2 regions of the Enterobacter sp. JH25 genome follow, and region 2 is predicted to be linked to the other one. Evidence: riboswitches for the same ligand, from Rfam matches in the RefSeq annotation. Region 2 holds a riboswitch; the other holds the start of a gene.
The links. Region 2 has a riboswitch for thiamine pyrophosphate ahead of thiC (phosphomethylpyrimidine synthase ThiC). Riboswitches for the same ligand answer to the same signal wherever they lie in the genome.

Region 1: another riboswitch for thiamine pyrophosphate. It lies ahead of thiM (hydroxyethylthiazole kinase); the one in region 2 lies ahead of thiC (phosphomethylpyrimidine synthase ThiC).

Annotation. Positions count from the first base shown of each region.
Region 1 is NZ_CP091319.1:2,959,598-2,963,117, reverse strand. It holds gene L2Y28_RS14200 (hypothetical protein) at 1-256, shown strand, start outside; gene L2Y28_RS14195 (DUF4225 domain-containing protein) at 253-1,059, opposite strand; TPP riboswitch at 1,391-1,488, shown strand; gene thiM (hydroxyethylthiazole kinase) at 1,524-2,294, shown strand; gene thiD (bifunctional hydroxymethylpyrimidine kinase/phosphomethylpyrimidine kinase) at 2,291-3,091, shown strand; gene L2Y28_RS14180 (GntR family transcriptional regulator) at 3,133-3,520, shown strand, end outside.
Region 2 is NZ_CP091319.1:257,654-261,173, reverse strand. It holds gene hemE (uroporphyrinogen decarboxylase) at 1-562, opposite strand, end outside; gene nudC (NAD(+) diphosphatase) at 601-1,374, opposite strand; gene L2Y28_RS01275 (Rsd/AlgQ family anti-sigma factor) at 1,470-1,967, shown strand; TPP riboswitch at 2,022-2,131, shown strand; gene thiC (phosphomethylpyrimidine synthase ThiC) at 2,210-3,520, shown strand, end outside.

The DNA of each region.
Region 1 (3,520 bases), 2.0 Mb from region 2:
GATAAAAAACAACGTTGAAAGCTATGGCGGCACGTTGGGAGAGGCGATTCAGGATCTAGCTAATCGATTCAGGATAGTTCTTTGGATCTTTTGCGCTTTCACAGCAATGTTTATCTGGGTAATTATTTCAAATGAAATAGAATACGTCATATCAACCGGGATCGGTTTATTCATAGCAATGCTGATTGCTGTTTTTGTTCAACCGCCAGTCCTTTCTTACAAATCCTGGCGGTTCTGGAGAAAATACAGGGGCTAATGATTCGGTGATTCGGTGGAAAGCAGGTCAAAAATAACCTTAGCCTTGATACCGTAGCCTACTATTTTCATAGTTAACTTGGGGCGGCTCATTGTGTTGACTTGACGGTAGTAATCGTGGGGAAGCCAACGGAACAATCGCCAGGCACCTGCTTTTCGCGCTAATCCAACAATGCTGTAGATGTTTGCGCTTAGTGTTAGAGTGTTATAAAAAGCCAGACCAGATTCAGCCTTAAACCCCATAAACTGAGCAATATTAATCACTTTGTCAGCGACCACACCTTCAGAGTTAGATTGTCCTTCAGATAAAAATTTATTCACTTCTTTAGTTATACCGTTAGCGCCATCTGCAACTAAGAGTGCACCAGCGAGGACTCCAATAGGGGTCATCGTCGAGATCATGATCATTCCGCCGTAGAAAACCATCCCTGAAAGCACCACATTCACAGCCGAAATCACATACCCGACTATCTTGTTATTTTCCCTGACAAACTCGACCTTTGCATAAAGTTGCGCGGCTCTGGTTCTTAACAGGCGTTCTTGTTCTTGTAGATTATCTCTTTCGGCACGCAGATTTTTGATGCATGCAATGCATTCTTCATCGGTTTTGGCCCGTCGTGCAGTTTCAAATTCTTTCTCTACGACCTGCCTTATCTCTTCGACAAACTTGATACGTGTAAGACCATTTTGCAAATAGAATGCTGACAGCCGGTTTGCTGTTTCGACGAGTTTACGGGCTTCCAGATTCACCATTGTATCTGACCATGTTCTGTTCCAGCCCCTGTCGAGCAGCGCGATATCCATTGAAGACTCCTTCCCAAAATGTGTCTGGTCATTTTACGTGCATCCCGGCTTTTTTGTACCTTAAACCGGTATTCCGTAATAGTGGCAAATAGCATTAGTCAGTAATACCGGGGCTGCACTTCCTGCGATCCTCAGTGTACCTGCATATTCTTATACTCGAGACGGCTTGAGTCTAAGAAAGGGATGGATACTTGTGTCACACAAACTGTCACTCATCCTGTCACTCACGGCTCTAAAGGGCCGCTTTCGCCGTTTACAAGTCTTCCCGCTGGCATTACTATCCTGACCAGGGATTAATGAGGAGCATTAATCGCAAGATTTTGATTTTGTTTTATTTGACTCGGGGTGCCCTTCTTCGTTGAAGGCTGAGAAATACCCGTATTACCTGATCTGGATAATGCCAGCGTAGGGAAGTCAGATGCCTACCCGGTCATCGCTTCTTTCCGCACGGCAGGAGCGAAACCATGCAGCCTGACCTGCTCGACTCACACGTTTTACATCAATTCCGAACCCGTTCCCCGCTCACGCACTGTATGACCAACGATGTCGTGCAGACCTTCACCGCCAACGTTCTGCTCGCGCTCGGTGCTTCCCCGGCAATGGTGATCGAAGCCGAGGAAGCGGAACAGTTTGCCGCGCTTGCCGATGCCCTGCTCGTCAACGTTGGCACGCTCACCGCGCCGCGCGCCCAGTCGATGCGTCGGGCTATTGAGAGCGCGGTAGCCGCGGGCACACCCTGGGTTCTGGACCCCGTCGCGGTTGGCGCGCTGGCGTTCCGCACCCGTTTTTGCCAGCAAATATTATCCCTTAAACCTGCGGCCATTCGTGGCAACGCCTCCGAAATCCTCGCCCTTGCCGGAATGAGTGCGGGCGGACGTGGGGTCGATTCCACCGATACGGCAGCGAGCGCGTTGACCGCTGCGCAGGTGCTTGCCCGCCAGACCCACGCCGTTGTAGTCGTCACAGGGGAAGTGGATCACATCACCGACGGCCAGCGAACCCGTACGGTCGCGGGCGGCGACCCGCTGATGACCCGCGTGGTAGGAACTGGCTGTGCGCTCTCGGCGGTCGTCGCCGCCTGCTGCTCGCTGCCTGGCGACAGGCTTGATAACGCGGCGGCAGCCTGCGGCTTTATGAAGCGCGCAGGGTCAGTTGCCCTGACTCAAAGCCGGGGGCCCGGCAGCTTTGTCTCCGCGTTTCTGGACGCGCTTTACGCGCTGGAGGAACAGGTATGACGCGCATTAATGCCCTGACTATTGCGGGTACCGATCCCAGCGGCGGAGCGGGGATCCAGGCAGACCTGAAAACTTTCTCTGCGCTCGGCGCATACGGGTGCTCGGTTATCACCGCGCTGGTTGCGCAAAACACGCGCGGCGTACAGTCGGTGTATCGCATTGACCCGGATTTTGTCGCCGCGCAGCTGGATTCGGTATTCAGCGACGTACGTATCGACACCACCAAGATCGGCATGCTGGCAGAGGCGGACATTGTTGAAGCGGTCGCTGAACGTCTCAAACACTACCAGATAAAAAACGTGGTGCTTGATACCGTGATGCTGGCCAAAAGCGGCGATCCGCTGCTCTCCGCCTCGGCTGTCGACACCCTGCGTAAAAAGCTGCTGCCGCAGGTTGCGCTGATCACGCCAAACCTGCCTGAAGCCGCCGCGCTGCTGGATGCGCCACACGCGCAAAACGAACGTGAGATGAAAGAGCAGGGGAATGCGCTGCTGGCGATGGGGTGTCGCGCGGTGCTGATGAAAGGCGGCCATCTTGATGATGCAGAAAGCCCGGACTGGCTTTTCACCCACGATGGCACGCAACGTTTCACCGCGCCACGTGTCCAGACCAAAAACACCCACGGCACGGGCTGTACGCTCTCGGCGGCGCTGGCGGCGCTGCGTCCTCGTCACGCCGCATGGGCGGATACGGTGCAGGAGGCGAAGGTCTGGCTCTCGGGCGCGCTGGCAAAAGCCGATTCTCTGGAAGTGGGTCACGGTATTGGTCCGGTTCACCATTTTCATGCATGGTGGTAAGCCGTATACTGGCATGAAACTCATGCCAGAGAAAAACAGAGATGGAACAAGCGCATACCCGGTTAATTGCTCAACTCAAGGAACGAATTGCCGCACCGGACAACACGCCGCTGTATCTGAAATTTGCCGAAACGGTCAAGAACGCGGTGCGCAGCGGTGTGCTCGCGCACGGTAATATTTTGCCCGGCGAGCGCGATCTGAGCCAGCTGGCCGGAGTGTCGCGTATTACGGTGCGTAAAGCCATGCAGGCGCTGGAAGAGGCTGGCGTCGTTACCCGCGCGCGTGGATACGGGACGCAAATCAACAATATCTTTGAATATTCGCTGAAAGAGGCGCGCGGCTTTTCTCAGCAGGTGGTGCTGCGTGGCAAAACGCCCAACACCCTGTGGGTCAATAAACGCATCGTGAAGTGCCCGGAAGAGATCGCCC
Region 2 (3,520 bases):
TCTTCGCCAGCTTGTCGAGCAGGGCATGCAGGGCCTGCGGCTCTGCGTACATCATCTTTTTGATGACGGTAAAGGCTTTGCTGCTGCCACCTTCCACCATGTAGGTTGCCAGCGTCCACGGACTACCGGAGAAGCCAATCAGCGGCACGTCGCCTTTGAGCTCGCGGCGGATGGTGCGCACGGCGTTCATCACATAGCCCAGCTCGCCTTCCGGATCGGGGATCGGCAGCTTATCAACGTCGGCTTTGTTTTTGATCGGTGAGGTAAAACGCGGCCCCTCGCCGGTTTCGAAATAGAGCCCAAGGCCCATCGCGTCCGGAATGGTAAGAATGTCCGAAAAAAGAATGGCGGCATCGAGCGGGAAGCGGCGCAGCGGCTGGAGCGTCACCTCACAGGCCAGCTCGGCGTTTTTGCACAGCGACATAAAATCGCCCGCCTGCGCACGCGTGGCTTTGTACTCAGGCAGATAGCGTCCCGCCTGGCGCATCATCCACACCGGGGTGACATCAACGGGCTGGCGCAGCAGCGCACGCAGATAACGATCGTTCTTCAGTTCGGTCATTTTGCAGTTCCTTATTGCGTCAGTCCGTCAGTGTAACACTACTCATACTCGGCCCGACACATTGCCACGGTATCTTCTATCAGGCGACGCGCCACCGTTCCCGGCGGGGGCAGCAGCGGTAAATCGTCGTAGCGATACCAGTTCGCCTCCAGCAGCTCTTTCTGATCGATAACAATCTCGCCGCTGTCGTATTCCGCCATAAACGCGGTCATCAGGGACATCGGGAACGGCCACGGCTGCGACGTCACATAGCGCAGGTTTTTCACCTTAATGCCGCTCTCCTCCATCACCTCGCGCGCCACCGCCTGTTCCAGCGTTTCGCCGACTTCCACGAACCCGGCGAGGACGGTGTGAATGCCGTTGCGATGGCGGGTATGCTGCGCCAGCAGGATGGAATCATCACGGCGGATGGCGACAATGATGCACGGTGCGATTTGCGGGTAGTAACGTTCACGGCAGTGGCCGCAGAGCAGCGCCCATTCGGTTTTGCTCGGGTGCATGGTGTGGCCGCAGTAACCGCAGTATTTGTGCGAGCGGTAAAACTCCGCCAGCTGTACGCCGCGCCCCGCCAGCTGGAACAGGCCGACGTCCAGATCCAGCACCTGACGTACGGATCCCATATCCTGACGGCGCGCCTGTTGGATCAACCACACGGGATCGCCCTGCCACTCGCCGATCTTCAGCGCGGACTGGCCCACCAGATCGAACGTTTCCGCGGCACCGTAGGGCAACTCTCCTGAGGGTAGCCATAATTTTTGTTCGTGGCTGACGATCCACCAACCCAGATCTGATTTTTCAATAATACGATCCATATCTATTGCACTACCTTCGCTTCACTGACATGTTGTTAGCATTGTGGTTACATTTTGGATAAGCAGATCCCATTTTAAACCTTATGGAGTCGACCATGTTAAACCAGCTGGAAAGCCTGACTGAGCGCGTTGGAGGAAGTAACACCCTGGTGGATCGCTGGCTACATGTGCGCAAGCATCTCCTTGTGGCGTATTACAATCTGGTTGGTCTTAAGCCTGGCAAAGAATCCTTTATGCGACTCAATGAAAAAGCGCTGGACGACTTTTGTCAGAGCCTGGTCGACTACCTCTCCGACGGCCATTTCAACCTTTATGAACGCATTATCCGCGAAATGGAAGGGACAACGCCGTATTTAGCGGCCAGTAAACTCTGTCCGTTGCTTGAAGCCAACACCCAGCAGATCATGGACTACTACGATTCCACGCTGGAGAACGCTATCGATCACGATAACTATCTTGAGTTTCAGCAGGCGCTTTCCGACCTTGGCGAAGCACTGGAAGAGCGATTCACGCTGGAAGACAAGCTCATCGCCCTCGTGCTGGACAACAACCTGACTATCAGCTCCAGCGATAACGTTGCGCGCCCTGCTTGAGTTCTTAATCGTTAACGAGTAATTTACAACCATTCGCCCCTCTGCGGAGGGGGATTTTTCTTGTCGGAGTGCCCAGTGTGAAAGCACGGGCTGAGACCGTTAATTCGGGATCCGCGGAACCTGATCAGGTTAATACCTGCGAAGGGAACAAGAGTCACACTGCTGTTGTATCGCCTTCGGGCGATCTTCTCTTGCTTCATCCGTCGTCTGACAAGCCATGTCCTTCACATCTGGAATGAGCTATGTCTACAACAAAACTGACCCGCCGCGAACAGCGCGAACACGCACAACGCTTCATCGACACCCTGGAAGGCACCGCTTTCCCGAACTCAACGCGCATCTACATCACCGGTTCACAGGCCGATATCCGCGTGCCGATGCGCGAAATCCAGCTCAGCCCGACGCATATCGGCGGCAGCAAAGAGCACCCGCAGTTTGAAGACAACGAAGCCGTGCCGGTGTATGACACCTCCGGCCCGTACGGCGATCCTGATGTTGCTATCAACGTGCAGCAGGGTCTGGCAAAGCTTCGCCAGCCGTGGATTGATGCCCGTAACGACTGCGAAGAACTGAGCGTGCGCAGCTCGGCGTACACCAACGCGCGCCTGGCCGACGACGGTCTGGATGAGCTGCGCTTTACTGGCCTGCTGACGCCAAAACGCGCTAAAGCGGGCAAATGCGTAACCCAGTTGCACTACGCGCGACAGGGTATCGTCACGCCGGAGATGGAGTTCATCGCCATCCGCGAAAACATGGGCCGCGAGCGCATTCGCAGCGAAGTGCTGCGCCACCAGCATCCGGGTGAAGGGTTTGGCGCTCGCCTGCCGGAGAACATCACGCCGGAATTCGTGCGTGATGAAGTAGCCGCCGGGCGCGCGATTATTCCCGCCAACATCAACCACCCGGAATCCGAGCCGATGATTATCGGCCGCAACTTCCTGGTGAAGGTCAACGCCAACATCGGCAACTCTGCCGTCACCTCTTCCATCGAAGAAGAGGTGGAAAAGCTGGTCTGGTCAACGCGCTGGGGCGCGGACACGGTGATGGACCTCTCCACCGGCCGTTACATTCACGAAACCCGCGAATGGATCCTGCGTAACAGCCCGGTGCCGATTGGCACCGTCCCGATTTATCAGGCGCTGGAGAAGGTAAACGGTATCGCCGAAAACCTCACCTGGGAAGCGTTCCGCGACACGCTGCTGGAGCAGGCGGAACAGGGCGTGGACTACTTCACCATTCACGCGGGCGTGCTGCTGCGCTACGTGCCGATGACGGCGAAACGTCTGACCGGTATCGTCTCACGCGGCGGTTCGATTATGGCGAAATGGTGCCTTTCCCATCATCAGGAAAACTTCCTCTACGAGCACTTCCGCGAAATCTGCGAGATCTGCGCCGCTTATGACGTTTCTCTGTCGCTGGGCGACGGCCTGCGTCCTGGCTCCATCCGTGACGCGAACGACGAGGCGCAGTTTGCCGAGCTGCACACGCTGGGCGAGCTGACCAAAATCGCCTGGGAGTACGATGTGCAGGTGATGATTGAAGGCCCGGGCCAT